4 regions of the Lysinibacillus parviboronicapiens genome follow, and region 3 is predicted to be linked to each of the others. Evidence: riboswitches for the same ligand, from Rfam matches in the RefSeq annotation. Region 3 holds a riboswitch; each other region holds the start of a gene.
What was found. A riboswitch is a leader RNA that binds a small molecule or an ion and turns the genes downstream of it on or off. The one in region 3 is predicted to bind S-adenosylmethionine.

Region 1: another riboswitch for S-adenosylmethionine. It lies ahead of C9J31_RS08950 (YezD family protein); the one in region 3 lies ahead of C9J31_RS02520 (MetQ/NlpA family ABC transporter substrate-binding protein).
Region 2: another riboswitch for S-adenosylmethionine. It lies ahead of metK (methionine adenosyltransferase); the one in region 3 lies ahead of C9J31_RS02520 (MetQ/NlpA family ABC transporter substrate-binding protein).
Region 4: another riboswitch for S-adenosylmethionine. It lies ahead of C9J31_RS18835 (methionine ABC transporter ATP-binding protein); the one in region 3 lies ahead of C9J31_RS02520 (MetQ/NlpA family ABC transporter substrate-binding protein).

Annotation. Positions count from the first base shown of each region.
Region 1 is NZ_CP073713.1:1,896,262-1,901,833, reverse strand. It holds gene C9J31_RS08970 (nitroreductase family protein) at 1-565, shown strand, start outside; gene C9J31_RS08965 (flavin reductase family protein) at 581-1,069, shown strand; gene C9J31_RS08960 (YhfM domain-containing protein) at 1,503-1,853, shown strand; gene C9J31_RS08955 (ECF transporter S component) at 1,969-2,538, opposite strand; gene C9J31_RS08950 (YezD family protein) at 2,728-2,883, opposite strand; SAM riboswitch class I at 2,956-3,051, opposite strand; gene C9J31_RS08945 (serine hydrolase domain-containing protein) at 3,686-5,113, opposite strand.
Region 2 is NZ_CP073713.1:3,718,138-3,723,709, reverse strand. It holds gene pckA (phosphoenolpyruvate carboxykinase (ATP)) at 1-1,587, opposite strand; SAM riboswitch class I at 1,790-1,908, shown strand; gene metK (methionine adenosyltransferase) at 2,165-3,361, shown strand; gene C9J31_RS17915 (gamma carbonic anhydrase) at 3,467-3,979, opposite strand; gene C9J31_RS17910 (alpha/beta hydrolase) at 4,114-4,920, shown strand; gene C9J31_RS17905 (alanine/glycine:cation symporter family protein) at 5,048-5,572, shown strand, end outside.
Region 3 is NZ_CP073713.1:505,461-511,032, forward strand. It holds gene C9J31_RS02505 (enoyl-CoA hydratase/isomerase family protein) at 1-748, opposite strand, end outside; gene C9J31_RS02510 (methionine ABC transporter permease) at 762-1,433, opposite strand; gene C9J31_RS02515 (methionine ABC transporter ATP-binding protein) at 1,426-2,451, opposite strand; gene C9J31_RS02520 (MetQ/NlpA family ABC transporter substrate-binding protein) at 2,515-3,345, opposite strand; SAM riboswitch class I at 3,436-3,540, opposite strand; gene C9J31_RS02525 (PPC domain-containing DNA-binding protein) at 3,747-4,250, shown strand; gene C9J31_RS02530 (pyridoxal phosphate-dependent aminotransferase) at 4,290-5,456, opposite strand.
Region 4 is NZ_CP073713.1:3,876,018-3,881,589, forward strand. It holds gene C9J31_RS18825 (MetQ/NlpA family ABC transporter substrate-binding protein) at 125-976, opposite strand; gene C9J31_RS18830 (methionine ABC transporter permease) at 1,037-1,705, opposite strand; gene C9J31_RS18835 (methionine ABC transporter ATP-binding protein) at 1,695-2,723, opposite strand; SAM riboswitch class I at 2,807-2,912, opposite strand; gene C9J31_RS18840 (thioredoxin family protein) at 2,990-3,301, opposite strand; gene C9J31_RS18845 (toprim domain-containing protein) at 3,316-3,657, opposite strand; gene gcvH (glycine cleavage system protein GcvH) at 3,754-4,134, opposite strand; gene C9J31_RS18855 (arsenate reductase family protein) at 4,216-4,572, opposite strand; gene C9J31_RS18860 (acyl-CoA dehydrogenase family protein) at 4,754-5,572, opposite strand, start outside.

The DNA of each region.
Region 1 (5,572 bases), 1.4 Mb from region 3:
ACGTTCCATTTTTGGCTTATCGAAAACTTCTCCCATTTCAGATGAACGTTTACAAGAAGTAATTGAATTAGCGGTAAAAAATGCCCCATCGGCATTTAATTCACAAACAGGACGAATCGTCGTGCTACTGAACGATCAGCATGAAACATTTTGGCAGCTTGCGTTAAAAAATGCGCTTGCACATGCAACGCTAGAGCGTATTGAATCGACAACTGCTTGCTTTCAAGGTTTTGTGGAAGGCTATGGTACTGTCTTATTTTTCGAAGATTATGAGGTAATTGACAGTTACCAAGAGAAATTCCCGAAATTAAAAGACCAATTCCCTATTTGGTCACATCAAGGTGCAGGTATGCTTCAATATGTTATTTGGACTGCACTTGAACATGAGGGATATGGTGCTAGCTTACAACACTATTACCCTGAATTATCGGAAGAATTGCGTACAGCTTGGCATATAAAAGCAAGCTGGCAGCTCATTGCCCAACTGCCATTTGGTGGGCCTACTGCCGCACCACGCGACAAAGAAATAGTGCCGGTGGACCAGCGTGTTTTTATCATAAAATAACAAGAGGTGATTGAAATGACTGACAACGTAACAGCATTTAAGCAAGCTTTAGGCAATTACCCCACAGGCGTCACAGTTGTTACTGCATATAATGACGCGAACGAACCGATTGGCTTAACCGTCAATTCCTTTGCATCTGTTTCAATTGACCCACTGCTAATCTTATGGTCACTCGATAAAAAATCACAGCTACATTCACATTTTCAAGCAACCAAGAAATTCGCTGTCAATATGTTAGCGAGTGACCAAGCGCATTTATGTACATTGTTTTCTAGTAAAATTGCTGACCGCTTTGCCCAAACAATCTGGTCTACTTCCGCGCACGGTTTACCGATTTTACATGATACATTATCCACATTACAATGTGAAACTTTCAAGCAAGTTGATGCGGGCGACCATACGATATTCATTGGGCATGTTTTAGCCATTGATAATGCACAGAAAGAACCACTGCTCTATCATCGTCGACATTTAGGTCAAATCCCTGCAAGTTTTTACGAGTAGTTCTGACCCAATTCAATCATTTCTTTCCGATAGTAAAATGCTAAGCACAATAAGTGATTTTACTAATCATATTACGCAAATGATTCGCATTCGTGCAGAAAACAAACGTATATGCCACTTTAGTTTATAAACCAACAGGAGTTGCCTCAAATTTACACGTTGAGGTAGCTCCTTTTATGCCTATAGAAGGAAGTTTCTTACACAGCGAGAATTCTATCTTATGGGGATATTTCTTACAGAACTAAACACGCTTATGCCAAATTAGTGTACTGTAGGAACAGGATAGCAACATCTATTGACCGATCTTTTAATTTGCTTTAATCTGCTGCAATTTATATCACACAGAGAAAGGAATGTGATAATAACGATGTGCCATATTAAAAAAATGCTCGTTCTTGTTTTGGTGATCTTCATGACTGCCAGTTGCGCCGGTATGGAAAAACAAAAAATTATCGTGCAAAAGCATAATGATACGGGTATATATGAGGACTTGAAGGAAATTACCAAAAGGAAAAAGGTGAAAGCAGTTAAAGACATACTGCATAGCGCGAAATGGGAACAGATGAAAGTTGATATGGCCAGAGAGGCTGACTATCAATTCGTTTTTCAATTCGTCGATTCTAACATCCAAGCCAAGGCCATTCTCTACTCCGTGTGGCTAAGTCCAAACAAAGACACATTAGAAGTTGTAGAAGGTGACTATCAATATGTCCACCTCAATCGTGAAGATTCTCAAAAGTTATTCGAAGCTCTTACTGAAACAAACCTAGTCGATGTAAAATGAAACTTTAATCTGTGGGAACTTTCTTCGTCCCACTGATGGTAATGGAAGCAATCAGCTAACCGTTCATGTGAAATCAACAGAAATAAGGGCACCCTTTTCGAAGGATGCCCTTTCTTCAATTATATTTTGTGCGTTGATGAGACATCCAAGTACCAATATTTCGGCATACTAACATAGTCACAATCATGACAATGACACCTTTCACTAGATTGAATGGTAAAATCCCTAAAACAATCATATCTTTTAAGGCGTCCCCCTTCACTGGCTCCATCCCTAAAAACAAGGTGTACATCGGTAGGAACAGCACATAATTCAGTAAGCTCATACCAACTGCCATCACAATTGTACCTGCTACCAAACCAACGATTAACCCCTTGATACGCTGTAGTTTTGAATAGAAAAAAGTCACTGGGATGATAAATAACACACCTGTCGTAAAATTGGCAATATGCCCGACTGGTACCCCCGTTGTGCTTCCTGATAATAACCAATCCAGCATATTTTTTAAAAGTTCTACTAAAATTCCCGCAACTGGTCCCATCGTCATTGCTGCTAATAAGGCGGGCACATCACTAAAATCTACCTGCAGGAAATTTGGAAATGGTGGTAATGGAAAATTAAATAGCATCAGTACTATGGATATACTACTTAGTACGCCTATATTCATGATATATCTTAATTTCAACGTGCTCGCTCCTTTTCAACTGGCACCCATAAAATAAAACTTCAATGCGTGTGTTTTCATCCGCCATGCATTTGTGAGTTGTTCGATCACCTGACCGTTCATGTGACATAAAAAAGACCACCTATAAGCCGAGGGATGATCCCTGCCTATAATGTGGCCTCCAGATTTCTAGTCAGCTGTGTTTATTCTTTATTTTTTCTGTGGAAATCTTTGCTTCTCAAGTCGATTAATTTGCACAATGACACCATCTTGAATGGTAATCTGCACTTCGCCAAATTGTAGATTTTCAATTGCATCGGCAATCACTTGTAATTTCTTGTCATCAATCTTAGCTGTTTGAGACATTGGATACACCCCTTCTTTTTCATACTTTTTTCGTACAAAAGAGGTCAACGCATCATGATGATTCGATGGACCCCCTTATCTCTCAGAAAACTCTGCTGGATTTGGCACCGTTTTAGTCGGTTGCCGAGGCTTTATTGGGCCAGTTCCCTCCACCTCTCTTGATAAGAGTATTACGTTTCTTGGAAATAATTCTATAATTCTGAAAACCTATTGTCAATATAAATATTATAAAACCTACATGAATACTAAGAAATTAAGTAAAATGGTTCATTTTGTAAAAAAACATCCGTACACTTAAAGTTACATAAGCGAAAGGATGTTTTTTTATTTTGCACCATTTGGTCAATTGTCAGCATTTCTAAATGATGTAACTGAGCACAGGCGGCGAGTATAGCAGACGGCATTTGCCTTTCGCCACAGAGCAAAGCTTCCTGCGAAGAATAGCGGGAGCTGAAGGCCGCACAGAAGCATAGCGACAAGGAGACTGCAACCATGCCCTCGAACAGCGAACTGCCTCATAGCGGAAATCAACCGATTTATATAGATACTTCAGTCTAGGTGTGCAGAAATAATAAAGTTGTTTAATTTACAATAAAGTCATTTAAAAAATAATATAGTTGTTTAAAAAATCTTTTTCCACGAACGGAGCAGATTAGTGGAAGCAATAGTAATTAGGTTTGACTGGGAAAATTGTCGATGATATTAAAAAAGACACCGAAGTGTCTTATGTTTTTCAAATTAAGCATACCGATAAATTGAAATTTAATTACTTAACATTATGCTTATTTTGGGAGCGAGGTTTTTATCGGTGAGTGTATACAAACCATGTAATGCTTGCTGTTAATAATGCTGTCGAAATCAAGGCTGTAAGAACACTATATGTTTGCCAAATAAGTATCGTTGACCAATCGAAAGCACAGCACAGTATACCCAGGGCAATCGTAGCGATCAGGAAAATAACTGTTACGATTATTCTCTTTTTTGTCATTGGCTGCCGCTCATTCGTTTTCCTTCTGCGTAATCCTAAGAGAAATAGCAAAACGGCCAATAGGCAAAGAATAATTGTGATAGACGACAAAATGATATCCATAAGCTGTGTGCCACTTATTTCATATGACTGAGTTAGATTGCCGTCTAATATATCTTTAACTTTTAGTACCAGGTTTATATTGGTATTTGCACCGTTGCTCAGCAAGCAGACGGCTGTTCGTTCATTTAGCAGTATGGCTACTTCGGTTCTGAAATTTGGGTTGCCCCCAGTATGTTCTATAATTGTTTGGTCGGCGTTTACCGACCAGCCTGCCGCATAATACATATCGTTGACAGCCGAAACAGACATATCACCCCTATGTGATTTTTCGATAACCGTGTGAAATATTTCGGGTATGTCCTGCACGATACCCATCTGTATGCCCATCCAACGCGCCATATCTTTTGTATTAGAAATGATGTAGCCTGCGGGTTTATTCCCAGCATAATCCGGAGCTTTAAATGGAGTTGTCATAAAAAAGGAAGAACGGTAGCCCTGTGCCAACTGTCCAGTGGCTTGAGCATCTTCTTTATAAACATACGTCTGGTGAAGACCTAACGGCTGAAATACCTGTTCCCTCATAAAGTCTTCATAACTTTGTCGCGACACAATCTCAATAACCAAACCCAATACGTCATAATTTACGGTTCCATAGTTATACTGTTCACCGGGAGGGAACGCCAATTCAGCATCCACGAGCATTTCTACAGTCTTTTGCAACATATCCGGTGTATTGCCCTGTGGAATATTTTGAGTATGCCTAATATTTGTTAGACCACTGGTATGGTGAAGAAAGTTATTTAGTGTAAGGCTTTGCATATCAACAGGTTTCCCTTGATACTTTAACGTAAACCAAGGTAAATGTTTTTGGACAGGGTCAGTCATGGAGAGCAGCCCTTGCTCTTCCAACAGCATAATACCCATACCGGTAAAAGCTTTACTGACCGAGGCTAACTCATAGAGTGTATTTTCACTTGCAGACAACCCCTTTTCACGGTCTGCATACCCTGAAGAAAAGTAGAACACTTCATCATCAGCAAGTATTGAGATTGACATACCCGGCACACCTGATATACGACAGGCATCATCTAGCAACGCTTGTATTGCCGCAGATTTCGAATCTGACAACGCATAACTTTGTGTTGCGAATCCTGAGAATAATATAAATATCGTTAATACAAAAACAATAATCTTTTTCATAAACTCTCCTTTTCGAAAAATTATAAGAGAATAATATAAATAACCTACTTTTACAACTATTAAACTAAATTTTAATTTATCTTTCTATTCACCTATATAATATCTAGTAATTGTGAAGAGTTACACTTAAACGAACAGATGCGTTAGTTCAATAAGAAGTAAACAACTTTAAAGAGCCTTGCTACGTAGAATGTAGTAAGGCTCTTAGCTTTTATTAATCAAAATTCAATAACTTTATTATCATTATACACTAGGACTAGAAAATTAAGGTCAGAAAAAACACCCTCTTATCTAGCGGGTGTGTGTCTTTGCATTCAATTGGTGGATGTTAGCACAAAAAGCATTTAGAAACCACAAGCATAGAAAATATGTCTCAACCATTGATAAAAATGAGCACCTGTGGTAAATTTATATAGATATATGCCTAATAATAACTGCAAGCATTATATCCCTATTTTA
Region 2 (5,572 bases), 1.6 Mb from region 3:
TTATTTTAATGGACCACCAAGTTTAGTGATGGCTTCAGATACGTTCGAAAATTTCTTGAAGTTGTCGTTGAATAGGCCAGCAAGTTCAGCTGCTTTTTTATCATAAGCCGCTTTATCAGCCCATGCTTCGCGTGGGTTAAGCACTTCTGTTGGAACACCTTCAACAGTTGTTGGGATGTGTAAACCAAATACAGCATCTTGAATTGTTTCTACGTTGTTTAACTTCCCATCGATTGCAGCGCGTACCATTGTACGAGTGTACGAAAGTTTCATACGACTACCAGTGCCATATTCGCCACCAGTCCAACCAGTGTTTACAAGGAATACTTGTGCACCGTGCTCATCGATTTTTTGACCTAACATTTCAGCATACACAGTTGCTGGAAGTGGAAGGAATGGAGAACCGAAGCATGTAGAGAATACTGGTTCTGGTTCTGTTACACCACGTTCTGTACCAGCAAGCTTTGAAGTGAAACCACTTAAGAAGTGATACATTGCTTGTTCTTTTGTTAATTTACTGATTGGAGGTAATACGCCAAATGCATCAGCTGTTAAGAAGACGATTGTTTTTGGATGACCTGCAACAGAAGGATCAACAATATTTTCGATGTATTGGATCGGATAAGCAACACGAGTATTTTCTGTTAAAGAACCGTCATCATAGTCACATACGCGAGTCTCTGGATCAACTGCTACGTTTTCTAACACAGAGCCAAAGCGAATAGCACTGTAGATTTCTGGTTCGTTTTCAGCAGAAAGGTTGATTGTTTTTGCATAGCAACCGCCTTCGATGTTGAATACGCCATTATCAGACCAACCATGTTCATCGTCACCGATTAATTTGCGGTCAGCGTCAGCTGATAATGTTGTTTTACCAGTGCCAGATAATCCGAAGAATAATGCTACATCGCCTGCTTCACCAACGTTTGCTGAACAATGCATTGACAGGATATTTTGTTCTGGTAATAAGTAGTTCATAATACCAAAAATAGATTTTTTCATTTCACCAGCATACTCAGTACCACCGATAAGGATGATTTTCTTTTCAAGAGACACGATGATGAATGTTTCAGAAGATGTGCCATCAACTGCAGGATCTGCTTTGAAGTTTGGCGCAGAAATGACTGTGAAGTCAGCAACATGCGAAGCTAATTCTTCTTTTGTTGGACGGATAAATAATTGATGAGCGAAAAGGTTGTGCCAAGCGTACTCATTAATTACTTGGATGCTTAGTTGTGAGTCTTTGTCAGCACCCGCATATCCTTTGAATACGAATAATTCGTCACGTTCTTTTAAATACTTCACAACTTTTACATATAAGTTGTCAAAGACTTCTGACGAAATTGGTTGATTTACTTTACCCCAGTCAATTTTATCTTTTGTATCTGCTTCTTCTACCATATATTTATCTTTAGGTGAACGACCAGTGTATTTACCAGTTTCTGCACGCACTGCGCCATCTACTGTTAACATTGCTTCACCACGAGATGTAGCTTTTTCAACTAATTGTGGTACTGAAAGTTGAACGTTAATGTTCCCGCCGCTTAATAATTCCTTCAGTTCGTTTGCAATTTCTACTGAATTCATCGATTAAATACCATCCTTTTTTATAGTATTCCCTTGTGTTCGAGGGAGTATTTCTTAATTTCAAAAATAGTATAACACAATTGCTTAAATAATCTATACTAATTCAGAAATTATTTTTGCGATTTTATTACTTTTCAATAAAACGACATAAAACGATTGACAACGTTCGACCTTTTACGTAAGATGAGAAATTGAACGGATACTCTTATCCCGAGCTGGTGGAGGGTCAGGCCCTGTGAAACCCGGCAACCTGCATGCATTATTTCACGACATGCGTTGGTGCCAACCTGATGCAAGGGGACAACCCTTGAACGATAAGAGTGAAAGGTTACGAAGTCATTATTCCTTTCCTCATGTAAAGTACACGTGAGAAAAGGATTTTTTTATTTGTAAAAATGAATGTAAAGGTAAGTATATGCACTTCTTTCCTTATTATAATGACGGATCTTTCTAAATCCTCGTGTTAAAAGCAGCAACGGCTTGAAGTTCAATCCTTTAGGAGCGAACTTGACATGGGTAATGAGTACCGTATTAATTTCGCAAATACTATTTGTAAGAGTAATAGGAGGAAAACCAAATGACAAACCGTCGACTGTTTACATCAGAGAGTGTAACAGAAGGACATCCAGATAAAATTTGTGATCAGATTTCGGATGCCATTTTAGATGCAATTTTAGCAGAAGATCCAAATGCACGTGTAGCGTGTGAAACAACTGTAACAACAGGGTTAGTATTAGTAGCAGGAGAGATTACTACTTCTACTTATGTAGATATTAAAGGCATTGTCCGCGATACAGTCGCTGAAATCGGCTATACACGTGGAAAATATGGTTTTGATGCTGAAAACTTAGCAGTACTAGTGGCGATTGGTGAGCAGTCACCAGATATTGCACTAGGTGTTGACCAAGCATTAGAAGCACGTGAAGGCTCTATGACAGATGCAGACATCGAAGCGATTGGAGCAGGTGACCAAGGCTTAATGTTCGGGTATGCTTGTAACGAAACGCCGGAACTGATGCCATTACCAATTAGTTTAGCGCATAAATTGTCTCGCCGTTTAACAGAAGTACGCAAATCAGGTGAATTAGCATATTTACGTCCCGATGGTAAAACACAAGTGACGATTGAATATGATGAAAATAATGTGCCAGTTCGTGTGGATACAATTGTTATTTCAACACAGCATGATGAAGAAGCAACACTTGAACAAATTCAAGCAGATTTAAAAGAATTAGTAATTGCCCCAGTAGTTCCGAGTGAATTACTTGATGGAAATACGAAATATTTCATCAACCCAACAGGCCGTTTCGTAATCGGCGGACCAAAAGGTGATGCAGGTCTTACTGGCCGTAAAATCATCGTTGATACATACGGTGGTTATGCTCGTCATGGTGGTGGCGCATTTTCTGGTAAGGATGCAACAAAAGTCGATCGTTCAGCAGCATATGCAGCACGTTACGTAGCGAAAAACATTGTTGCAGCCGGCTTAGCAGATCGTGTTGAAGTACAGCTGGCCTATGCTATTGGTGTAGCACAGCCGGTATCTATTGCAGTGGACACGTTTGGTACAGGGAAAGTAAAAGAAAACGAAATCGTTAGATGGGTGCGCGAACTATTCGATTTACGTCCAGCAGGTATCATTAAAATGCTTGATTTACGTCGCCCAATCTACAAACAAACTGCTGCTTATGGTCACTTTGGTCGTACAGATTTAAACGTGCCTTGGGAAAATACAGACAAGGCTGATGCATTAAGAGAGAAAGCTAGTCTATAAGTCGCTTTTCAAAAAAGCATTGTTATGTTTTCATAAAGATATACTTTCTAATTAAAAGAAAGGGGACTAAGAATATTTCTTAGACCCCTTCTTTTTCATTAGCAATCATTTTTGCAAGGATTTGTAATATTGCCCTTTTTCTGCGTATTCGCGAACGATGCGTTCCATATCTTTTATATCTTCGGCATTTAATTCACGGACAACTTTTGCCGGACGTCCTAATGCTAAGCTATTAGGAGGAATGACTTTACCTGGAGGTACAAGACTGCCTGCACCAATGAATGCACCCTCTCCGATTTCTGCTCCATCTAAAATAATTGAGCCCATTCCTATCAAGGCATTTTTTCGAATCGTACAACTATGTAAAGTGACTTGGTGCCCAACTGTTACTTCATCTTCAATAATCAATGGATATTTTGGACTTTGGTGTAAGCAACAAAGATCTTGTATACTTACACGTTTACCAATAATTGTAGGAGATACATCGCCTCGAATTACAGTATTAAACCATATTGTCGTTTCAGCACCTATCGTAACGTCGCCAGTAACGGTCGCATAGTCGGCAATAAAAACAGATGGATCGATTGTTGGTGTTTTATCTTTAAAAGGATAGATCATAGAAATCGCCTCTTTTCTTTCTTTGATGTAGTATTATCGTATCAAATACGCAACTTATTGGAAATATAAAATTAAAATGTGCAAGATATTTAGTTATAATTAATATGTAACTATTTTTTAGGAGGACTATGTGAATGTGGAAATGGGAAGCTGATGGACATGCGAAAGCTGTAATAGCTATACTTCATGGTGCTTATGAAAATCACCGCTGGTACGCATGGCTTATAGAAAAACTTAGAATGGAAGGCTTCCACGTAGTCATGGGGGATTTACCAAATCATGGCGCCAAGGCAAAACTTTCGCGTGTCCATGATGAAGACTTTAAAGAATATAATAAATATACAAGGAATCTAATTGAAAATGCCTTTTCATATGATTTGCCCGTATTTTTAATAGGACATGGCTTAGGTGCAACATTAGTATTACATACGGTGCACAAAAGAAAATATGAATGTGCAGGCATTGTTTTAACATCACCTTGGCTGCATTTAAAATTATTGCCTGGCAAAATGTCAAATGCTTTAACAAGCCTAAGTGCTTTAACGGCTAATGTCAAAATGACACATGATATTACATTTGAAAAATTGACACGTAATGTGGAAGGTAGAAATGAAATGAAGGATGAATTTCCGTTCAAATCAGTCGTATCAGTAAAATGGTATCGTGAATTACAATATATGATGCGTAATTTAGTCATTATGACCAAGGCGGAATTTCCCAATATGCCGATGCTTGTTATGACTGGAGAAAAGGACGGCATTACGGAAACGAGACAGACGCGTAATTGGCTACATCAACAGGAATTCACCGAATTTCAATTTAAAGAATGGGCGAAATGCTATCATAATCTATTTCATGAGGTAGAGCGTGAAGAGATATTTGTGTATATACGTGATTTCATTAATAATGCTCTCCGCCGGATTGGTTATATAATTGAATAGATGATTGCCCTCCATAGAAGTAATGTTTCTTTAGACTGTAGTTACATGAAAATAATGTTGTAATTTTCTGAAAAGTGTAATACTATAATGTCTAAATGAAAGGACATTCAAAAATTGGGGGGATATAATGGAAGCTATTGTTGGAAAACTGAATGATATTCTATGGGGACCTTGGTTTATTTATGGTATTTTATTAATCGGACTATTTTTCTCAATTATAACGCGGTTCCTACAAGTTCGACACATTAAAGACATGTTTGTCTTAATGTTTAAAGGTGAAAAGTCTGATAAAGGGATATCATCTTTCCAGGCAATGTCAATTGCATTATCAGGTCGTGTAGGTACAGGTAATATTGCTGGTACTGCTACAGCAATCGGGATGGGGGGACCTGGAGCAGTATTTTGGATGTGGGCGATTGCTTTCATCGGTGCTGCCACTGCATATGTTGAGTCGACATTGGCACAGATTTATAAAGAAGAGAAAGAAACGGAATATCGTGGAGGGCCGGCCTTTTATATTGAAAAAGGAATGGGTCAAAAATGGTTTGCCATTATTTTTGCGATTGCTGCATTAATCGCAATGTTAATATTAATGCCAGGTGTGCAATCAAATGCGATTGCAGGTGCTGTTGAAAATGCATTTGGCATAGAA
Region 3 (5,572 bases):
GAAATGCTTGAATACCCTCGTTGTAGTCATCAGAGCTAAATGAATCAAGAATCATTTGCGCCAGTTCTTCGCTTTCTTCGGTCTCGCCATCTACAATTGCTTGAATAATTTTTTTAATGCCCGCATTGGCAACAGATGATTTACTTAATAAAAGTTTGGCAAACTGTAATGTTGCTTCTTCAATTTGAACTGGTTCATGTAATGCTGTAATTAAGCCAATGTTTTTTCCTTCTTCAGCTGTAAAGATATTCGCTGTATATAAAATCTCTTTTGCTTTTGCAACACCAACAATATTTATCAGTCGTTTTGTACTTTCAAGGTTATAGATAATACCAATATTCGCAGCTGTAATACCAAGTTTACTTTTTGGCGTTGCTAGTCTGAAATCACAAGCATTGGCTAGCTCTAAGCCGCCTCCAATAGCTAAGCCTTGTATCATCGCAATTGTAGGCTGGGGAAATTTATAAAGTATATCAATGGCTTTCAAAGCTAAGTCGTTGTAGGCTTTCGCATGTTCAGCCGCATAACGAATATCTAAAAATTCACTAATATCAGCGCCAGAGCAAAAGGCAATGTCATTTACTCCGCGCACGATTAATACTTTTACAGAAGAATCTTCACGTAAAATTTCTAGGTTATCTACAATGGCCTGGAACATCGCTTTCGACAAGGAATTACGTTTATCAGGACGATTTAACACTAATGTAGCAATATAGCCATCTCTCTCTACATATATTTCAGTTGTCATGCGAATCCTCCTATTAGTCTTTTTTTAGTTTTGCAGCAAAGCGGTTACCAAGAGATTGAATGCTTTGGACAAGAATAATTAAAATAAAGACAGTTGCATACATCACATCTACTTCATAGCGCAAGTGACCGTAACGATATGCTAAGTCACCTAAACCACCAGCTCCAACCATACCCGCCATTGCAGTTGCCCCGATAAGACCGACTGTTGCGATAGTTAAGCCTAAAATAATAGATGGACGTGCTTCTCGTAGTAATACATGCCAAATAATATGACGACGTTTAATACCCATTGCTGTATAAGCTTCCACCACACCAGCGTCCACTTCTAAAAGCGCTGTTTCCATTAAACGAGAAATATAAGGGGCAGTATAGATGACAAGTGGTACAATGACACCTTTTACGCCAATCGTTGTCCCTACGATTATCTTCGTAAATGGAAGGATGAAGAATAGTAAAATGATGAATGGTACAGAACGGACGATATTAATGAGTAAATTGACAAGTTGATACAAAAATTTATTTTCAAAGGATTGTCCAGGGCGTGTTAAAACGATTAAAAGCCCTAAAGGAATCCCGATTAAAATGGAGAACAATAAAGAAATACTGACCATTTGGAAGGTTTCAATCATAGATTTTCCAATAATGTGTGACCAATCTGTAAAGAAGTTTTGAATGCTATCCATGTAGTTCGCCTCCCAATTCCTCAATGGTTACGCCGTTTTCTGTGAAAAACGTAAGTGCTTTTTGTACGATATGTACTTCACCGTTTAAATGGACAACGATATTACCGACAATGCCATTTTTTAATTCAATAATATTGGCTGTTAAAATGTTTGGCTGTACATCATAAATTTTGCTTACTTCGGCAAGTAAAGGTTTTCCAGTACTTTCGCCTAAAAAAGTTAAACGAATGACACTGCCTGAAACATTTAACTGTTTGATTAGCGTAGGGGATAAATTACGTTGTGAAATAGTATTTAAAAATTTTCGAGTCGTTGGATGTTGGGGTCTTGCAAAAAGCGCAATAGCAGAGCCAAACTCTACGACTTTACCAGCCTCAAGAACAGAAACGTCATCGCAAATCTTTTGTATAACATTCATTTCATGCGTAATTAGCAAAATCGTAATGCCAAGCTCACGGTTGATTTTAAGTAATAGCTCCAAAATAGCATCAGTTGTTTCAGGATCAAGTGCACTCGTTGCTTCGTCACTTAGTAAAATTTCTGGCTCTTGTGCAAGCGCGCGAGCAATCGCGACACGTTGTTTTTGACCACCTGATAATTGACTTGGATAGCTATCTAATTTCTCTGTCAGACCAACAATTTCAGCGTACTTAGCAACACGATTTTTTACTTCCGTATCGCTATAACCAAGCAACTTTAACGGTACGGCAATATTGTTATAGACCGTTGCCGTTTTTAAGAGATTAAAATGTTGGAAGATCATGCCAATCTTTTGGCGTGTGTGGCGAAGCTCATTTAATGACAGAGTTGTAATATCTACGTTATTAATGAATACTTTACCTGCTGTTGGACGTTCTAATAAATTCACGCATCGAATAAGTGTACTTTTTCCGGCACCACTATAGCCAATAACTCCATGAATTTCACCTTTTTTCACATGAAGATTAATGCCATCAACTGCTTTGACAGTACCTGTTTTTGTTTTGAATTCTTTTGATATATTTTGTAATTGAATCATATGCTATTTCTCCTTCCTAAAGGAAAAAGTTACCGTTTAGACGGTAACTTTTGTCGTGTTGTATTACCAGCTTGGAATTACAGAACCATCGAATTCTTCCTCAATAAATTTTCGTACTTCGTCCGATTGATAAGCATCAACGAATTTTTTAATCGTTGGGTCTTCTTTGTTTTCAGCACGCACAACAATGTAGTTTACATATGGAGAGTCAGTAGATTCTAAAAGAATGGAATCTGCTTTAGGATTAATGCCAGCTTCTAGTGCGAAGTTTGTGTTAATAGCCGCTACATCTACTTCACTTAATTGCTTTGGAATTTGTGCAGCCTCTAGTTCAATAAATTTTAAGTTCTTTTTGTTTTCTTCCACATCGTGAATGGACGCTGTCAAACCAGTGCCTTCTTTCAATTTGATATAGCCTGCTTCTTGCAGGACGAATAGGGCACGGGCACCGTTTGTCGGATCATTTGGCAAACCAAATGTTGCACCGTCAGGAATTTGATCTAATGATTTATATTTTTCAGAGTATACCCCCATTGGATTTAAAATTGTTTTTCCAACAGGTACTAAATCTGTATCATGGTCTTTATTAAAGGTATCTAGAAACGGTTCATGTTGATAGCTGTTGGCATCTAAATCACCTTGTGCTAATGCCGTATTCGGTAAAACGTAATCAGAGAAAGATTTTAGTTCAACCTCTAAGCCATTTTCTTGTGCTACTTTGGCAGCAACCTCTGCAATTTGTTCGTGTGGACCAGATGTTACACCAACTACGATTTTATTTTCGTTAATAGCCTCACCAGCACCTTTGCTGTCGTCTTTACTACCGCAACCAGCTAATGCCACTGCTAATGTGAGACTTGCTAAACCTACTAAAAATTTGCTTTTCTTTTTCATGAAAAATTACCTCCAAAGTTGTTTTATCGGTTTTTGAAAATAAAAAAAACTCTCTTACAAACTTAAGAGAGGCTCATGAAAAGAAGTCCTCTCTTATCTTTCAAACGAATAATCGTTTGCAGGATTTAGCACCTTCCCAAAAAGGGGGGTTGCCGAGCTTCATAGGGCCAGTCCCTCAGCTACTCTTGATAAGAGATTTATAGTATTTTTGTAAATCCGATAGAACTAATATAATTTATAGGTTATATTAAGTCAATAAATATTTTAAATATTTTATAAAATTAAATTATATTCAATAGGGTTTTTTGATGATAGAAATTGCCCGTGAAGACGATAGTGCTGGGCATGAAGTCTCTGCTAGTGATATGTGAATATAATTATTCAGGGAAAGGGGTTTTTTTATGTCTGTAAGGGTTAATTATGGAGTAGGGTCATTTGGTAGAGTTATTAGTGCACGCATCTTAATGGGAACAGATATTGTCGAGGGAATTGAGGCTGTATGTAAAGAGAATGCAATTGCGTCAGCAACAATTGTTAGCTGTATCGGTAGTTTTCAAAAAAGTAGCTTTGTTTATTTAGTGCCAGATGAGACATCAAAAATTAACGTAAGCTTTAGTGAAATCATTGAAAAGGCAGGGCCGCTAGAATTTATACAAGGTTCGGGCGTTGTCTGCAAGCGTGATGATGTATATGAAACACATTTCCATGGCTCGATGAGTGATCAATGGGGAGGTGTGTCTGGTGGCCATTTTATAAAAGGTGGCAATCCAGTCATTACCGCGGATATTGTTTTAGCGGAGGTACGGGGCGTACAGCATTTTAGACGTTTCGATGAAGAAACAGCGCATGTTCAATTTTATCCGCTAGAAGAAGGATTAGACAGCCCTCGAAAAATAAATAAATAACAAAAAACTGTCCGCACGTTGATTGGACAGTCTGTTGGTCTATTTAAATAAATTTAATTTCTCAATTCTTATTACGACTTCACGTAAACGTTCTTCGCTGACAAGTAAGCCAACGCGGACATAGCCTTCACCATACTTACCGAAGCCATTGCCAGCTGCGACAGCAATATCAGCCTTGTCGAGTAATAGCTCGGCAAATTGCTCACTTGTATATCCTACTGGGACAGGTAGCCACGCAAAGAACGAACCTTTTGGTGCTGTTACCTGCCAGCCGATTCGTTGTGCTTCCTCCACGAGAACATTGCGACGGCGTTCATAGGTTGCCCTAAGCTCTATTGCACACTCCTGTGAGGAAGTAAGTGCTATAGCTGCTGCTTGTTGAACAGCAGGGAATTGGCTACAAAATAGATGATCCTGAATAACATTAATCGCTTCAATAATTTTAGCGTTGCCAACGGCAAATCCAATACGCCAGCCGGCCATATTAAACGTCTTAGATAATGTATACATTTCAATGCCGACATCTTTTGCGCCTGCTGCTTGTAAGAAGCTAACAGGTTTATTGCCATCAAAGCCAATGGCGCCATAGGCAAAATCATGTGATACGATAATATTATGTTCTTTAGCAAAGCGAGCAGTTTCTTCAAAAAACTCTAGTGTCGCTGTACCACCAGTAGGGTTATTCGGATAGTTTAAGTAAAGTAACTTGGCACGGGCTTTTACTTCGTCTGACAAAGCCTTATAATCAGGCAAGAAGGCGTTTTCTGCAAAAAGCGGCATGACATCAAAATTTACATCACCTAGTACAACGCCTGATAAATAGTCAGGATAGCCTGGGTCAGGTAGTAGCATATAATCACCAGGATTTAAAACAGCCAGTGGTAGTTCAACAAGACCAATTTTGGTACCACCTAGAATGGCTACTTCCGTATTAGGGTCAATGTCGACATTATATTCTCGTTTGTAAAAATCAGCCGCAGCTTGACGCAATTCTGCGATACCACGAAATGGAGAGTATTTATGATGTTGTGGATTTTCGGCTGCTTGTTGTAAGGCTTTAATAATGTGTGGAGGTGTGGGCTGATCGGGATTGCCTTGTCCAAGATTAATAACATCTCGTCCTTCTGCAAGAGCCGAGTTGACTTTCTGCACAAGTGCCGCGAAAAATTGTGTGGGCAGTTGCTGTAGTTTTTTAGAGAATTCCATGTACTTTCACCTTTTTCAGAATATAATAATTATTGTAGATATGATGCAAATACTATTACTTTTTTTACGTATTGTCTAGACCCTTTATTTATCAAGGGTTTGAAATAGGTCTTTGA
Region 4 (5,572 bases), 1.5 Mb from region 3:
AGCAAATATGTATATTTTCTGATAAATGAACTACAACACAAAGATAAACACAATCGTTTTTATTCACAAAAACAAAAAGGATATGCAAGTTTATCACTTACATACCCTTATTTAGCAAAGTTAATTACTTAACTGGTACAACTGCGCCTTTCCATTCTTCAAGGATGAAGTCTTGGATTTCTTTAGACGTTAATACTTCTAATAATTTTTTAATTTCTTGTTTTGTTTCATCGCCAGCACGCACAGTGATAATGTTTACATATGGTGATTCTTTATCTTCCAGAGAGATAGCATCTTCCATTGGGTTTAAACCGTTATCAATTGCGAAGTTCGAGTTGATAAGAACAGCATCGCCTTCTTCGTTTTCGAACATTTGCACTAGCATTTCTGGTGCAGTATTTGCATCGAATTTAAAGTTTTTAGGATTTTCTGCGACGTCTTTGATTTCAGCTGCTGTTTTGTCGATACCCTCTTTTAATTTAATTAAGCCTTTAGCTTCTAATAATGAAAGCATACGACCGTGGTCTGAAACAGAGTTAGAAAGTAAGATTGTTGCTCCTTCTGGAAGATCCTCAAGAGTCTTGTATTTTTTAGAATAGATTCCGATTGGTTCTATGTGGACACCGCCAGCATTGACGAAATCATACCCATTATCTTTAATTTGTAAATCTAAGTAAGGAATATGTTGGAAAAAATTTGCATCAAGATCACCAGATTCTAAATCTTGGTTAGGTAGGACGTAATCTTGGTATGGTTCAATTTTTAGATCAATACCTTGTTCGGCTAAAATTGGTTTTGCTTTTTCTAAGATGACTGCATGTGGTGTATTTGAAGCACCAATAGTTACTGTTGTATTTTCTTTATCGTCTGCTTTATCTCCAGTTGTTGAACCTGCATCTTCTTTTTTATCAGCGCCACAAGCTGCTAGAGCTAGTACAAGGACTGATAAGAATAAACCTGCTAAAAATTTCTTCATTTGTTTACACTCCCTTTTATCTTGTTAAAAATATGTTAGCGGTATGAAACCGGAATAACCTTAACGTTTGTCTGTTTTGGCTGTAATCATGTCGCCAATCCATTGAATGATAAATACTACAACTAAAATTAAAATCGTTGCCATTAATGTTACGTCCTGACGATTACGTTGGAAACCGTCTAAAAAGGCTAAGTTTCCGAGACCACCAGCACCAATAATTCCTGCCATTGCTGTATAGCCGACAAGTGCAACCGCAGTTACTGTAAGGCCTGAAATAAGTGCAGGTAAGGATTCAGGAATTAAAACTTTCCAAATAATTGTTGAAGTTTTTGCCCCCATTGAACGAGCCGCCTCAATAACGCCTCTATCAATTTCACGTAAAGCGATTAATACCATTCGTGCATAGAACGGTGCGGCACCTATGATTAGTGCCGGTAATGCTGCATCTGCCCCACGGATTGTCCCAAGTAAAAATTTCGTGAATGGGATTAATAAAATGATTAGCACGATAAATGGAATGGAGCGGAAAATATTAACGACCGACCCTGTTAAAAAGTTAACCAATTTATTAGCCCAAAGTTGGTTAGGACTTGTTAGGAATAGGATGATGCCAATGGCTAACCCAAGAATAAAGGTTACAACCGTTGAGATAGAAGTCATATATAGTGTTTCATATGTGGCTTCCCACATTTTTTCCCAGTCGACATTCGGAAAGAGACTAGTTAGCATCTGTAATCACCTCCGTTTGTACTTCCACTGTATTTAAATAACTTAATGCAGCAGTCACATTGTTCGCTGAACCATCAATTTGGACAATGAGTGTACCATATGCGCCATTTTTCGTTTGCGAGATGTTACCATGTACAATACTCATTTCAACATCAAACTGCTTCACTAGATGTGAAATAACTGGCTGCTGTGTTTTTTCTCCTACAAAGACCAGCTTGACAAGTTGGCCCGTTGGATAATTTACTTTTAGCTGTGCCATTGTTTCCTGCGTTTCTTTCGTATCTGTAATTTGAGAAACAAACTTTTTCGTGATAGCTGCTTGTGGTGCTTGGAAAACTTGTAATACTTCTCCACGTTCTACAATTTCCCCCGCCTCCATCACTGCCACACGATGACAAATTTTGCGGATGACATGCATTTCATGTGTGATTAAGACAATCGTTAACCCTAATCTTTCATTAATGTCTACAAGTAAATCAAGAATGGCATCTGTTGTCTCCGGATCCAGTGCGGATGTTGCTTCATCACATAACAATACTTCTGGATTATTCGCGAGCGCACGCGCAATCCCAACGCGCTGCTTTTGTCCACCTGAAAGTTGCGATGGGTACGCTGTATCACGTCCCTCTAAACCAACAAGGACAATCAATTCATTCACGCGCGCCTCTCGTTGCGCTTTAGGTACACCTGCAATTTCTAAAGGAAAAGCAATATTTTCCGCAACTGTTCGAGACCAAAGTAAATTGAAATGTTGAAAAATCATACTTACCTTTTGTCTAGCGTTTCGGAGCTTTTGCCCTTTAATCGATGAAAATTCTTGGTTGTTCACCGTCACCGTACCGGATGTTGGCTTTTCTAAACCGTTTAATAAACGAATCATTGTACTTTTACCAGCGCCACTATAGCCGATAATGCCAAAAATCTCACCTTTATTAATGGATAGATTGACATCTTTGACTGCTGTTAATTCGCCATTCGCGGTTTTGTACTTCTTGGTAATATTTTGAAGCTTTATCATAGCGAATACTCCTTTTCTCATATAGAAAACCCCTTCACTCACGACAAGTTGAAGGGGTCACGTACTTTATACGTTGAACCGTTCTCTCATCTTTCAAAGAAAATTTCTTTGGGTGATTTGGCACCTTTTCACTAATGTGATGGTTGCCGGGCTTCATCGGGCACTTCCCTCCGCCACTCTTCATAAGAGTTCGATATTTTATTTTTATTTAAAACTTATGCTGAAATAAAATTAATATAGTTGATACTTTACCATGCTAGTAAAGTTCAGTCAATTGGTTTTTTTAACAATTCGTATAAAAATGGTACGGATTGAAAAGCATATACCTTTTCTGTAACTTTTTCGCCATCACTTATAAGTAAACATGGTACACTTTCTATTTGGTAATCATAAGCTATTTGCTCCATAAAATTCATATTCGCTTTACCAAGCTGTAACTGTGGCAGCAATTGCTCAACAATATCCATCATTTTTGATGCGACTGCACACGTCCCACACATTGGTGTATATAAATAAAAGGCAGTTTTTTCACCAGACTGCATCGCCGCTTCCCACTGCTCTTTTGACCATTCTTCCATCTTTTCACGCAACCTTACAAAATATATTCATTATGGATGGAGAAATGCGCGCGCAGTAAAATCATCGCTAGCACTTTCCTCGGTGTCGTCTCTACTTCTTTATAGGTTGGCATCGTGCGTAAATGCTCCGCCTCTGGATAATGTCTGTCCATTAATGCCCGTAGCTTATCACCTGATGCATCTGCATCAAAAAATGTGTATAGCTCACACCCCTCATAAGGATCGAGAAGCTCTTCTAATTGATGAACACCGATTGTACCATTTGTACACAGTATAAGTACATTCTCATTCAAAATAGGTTCAATTTGAAGCTTATCCGAACGGCCTTCCACGATTAAGCATTTCCCTCCGAACATCACGACACCCCCATTTAAACATCAACCCACTATACCCTATTATATAATAAAAAACGCCGGTAATCTCCGACGTTTCCATGTGTTACAGGCTTATCATTATTCAGCAATCATTTCTTCGTATTGTTCTGCTGTCATAAGTTTTTCAATTTCTGATGTGTCAGCAGGCTCTACAACGATCATCCATGCTTTTTCATATGGTGATTCATTTACGAATTCCGGGCTATCTTCTAAATCAGCATTTACTTCAACTACTTTACCTGAAATAGGCGCGTATAATTCAGAAACAGTTTTTACTGATTCTACACTACCGAATGGATCATCTGTTTTGATTTCGTCGCCAACTTGTGGAAGCTCAACGAAAACGATATCTCCAAGTTCAGATTGTGCGAAGTGTGAAATACCGATACGTACTTTACCATCTTCTACTTTTACCCATTCATGTTCTTCAGAGTATCGTAAGTCTTTAGGTGTGCTCATGCAAAAAACCCCTCCATAAATATGTAATATATTCACTATCAGTGTGCCATACTTCTCCCATAAAAACAAGGATAAAAGCGGTTATTTCCAAGCATGCTCAAATTCGGATTCTTTAAACCCTAATGTCACTTTTTCTCCATCAGTAACGATTGGTCGTTTAATCAGCATACCATCTGATGCAAGTAGTGTCAGTTGCTCTTCTTCCGACATTTCAGCAAGTCTATCCTTCAAGCCAAGCTCGCGATATTTCATACCAGAAGTATTAAAAAATTTCTTCAATGGTTGCCCACTTGCTTGCCAAAAGCTCTCTAATTGTTCCTTTGTTGGTGGTTGTTCCACGATGTGTACCTCTTCAAATGAAACACCATTGTCAGTTAACCATTTTTGTGCTTTTTTACATGTCGTACATTTTGGATAATGGATAAATTGAATCGTCATATGTAGGCTCCTCTACAGTCATTTTCTGTAGTATACCATCATAGCTGTCATGAACCAAAATGAAACCTTTTGAGAAGTTCTATCCGTCACTTTTGTCGTTCTATCCATCACTTTCGCGATTCTATCCGCTTCACGCAAAAAACTAGCTACCTTATAACGAGTAGCTAGTTCATGAGATATTCTAGACGATGAATTTTTCAGCTTCAATTAGTTTAACAGAAGCTTCACGTTTCTTCGCAATTAGGTTATAAGGATTGTTACGCGTTAGCTTACGTAACGCAGACAATGTCATGCGGGCAGCATCTCCATCCGCTGAAGCAAGAATTGTATCTTTCGCTTCTTTTTCTATTTCTGCAAAGGCCTCTTGGCAGAAGATTTGTGTATAGAGAAGTTTTTGATGTGCTTTGTCTACTCCGTCACGTGCAATGGCCTTTTCTGTGCGTAATACAACTGATTCCATTGCAAATAGTTGGTTAGCAATGTTGGCGATATTCACAAGCACTTCTTGCTCTTGATCGAGTTTTGCACCGAAGCGTTGTGCAGCCATACCAGCAGCTAACACAGCAATTTTCTTCGCATTTTTCACAAGATATTTCTCTTGTGCTAAAGCTTCCGTGCCCACTTCTTCAGGCATTAACATCAGCAACTCTTGCTGTAAGTTTTGCGCCACTTGCAGTAAAGGAAGCTCACCTTTTAATGCTTTTTTCATGAATGTACCAGGCACAATCATACGATTAATTTCATTTGTTCCTTCGAAAATACGGTTAATACGTGAGTCGCGGTAAATACGCTCTACTTCATACTCTGCCATAAAGCCATAGCCACCGTGTAATTGCACCGCTTCATCTGCAATGTAATCTAATGTTTCTGAACCGAAAACTTTTGCAATAGAACATTCAATTGCATATTCAGCAATGGCATCTGCAATCACTTTTCCTTGCTTTTGTTCTTCAGGACTTAACATGCTTAAACGATCTTCGAATAATCCTACTGTACGATA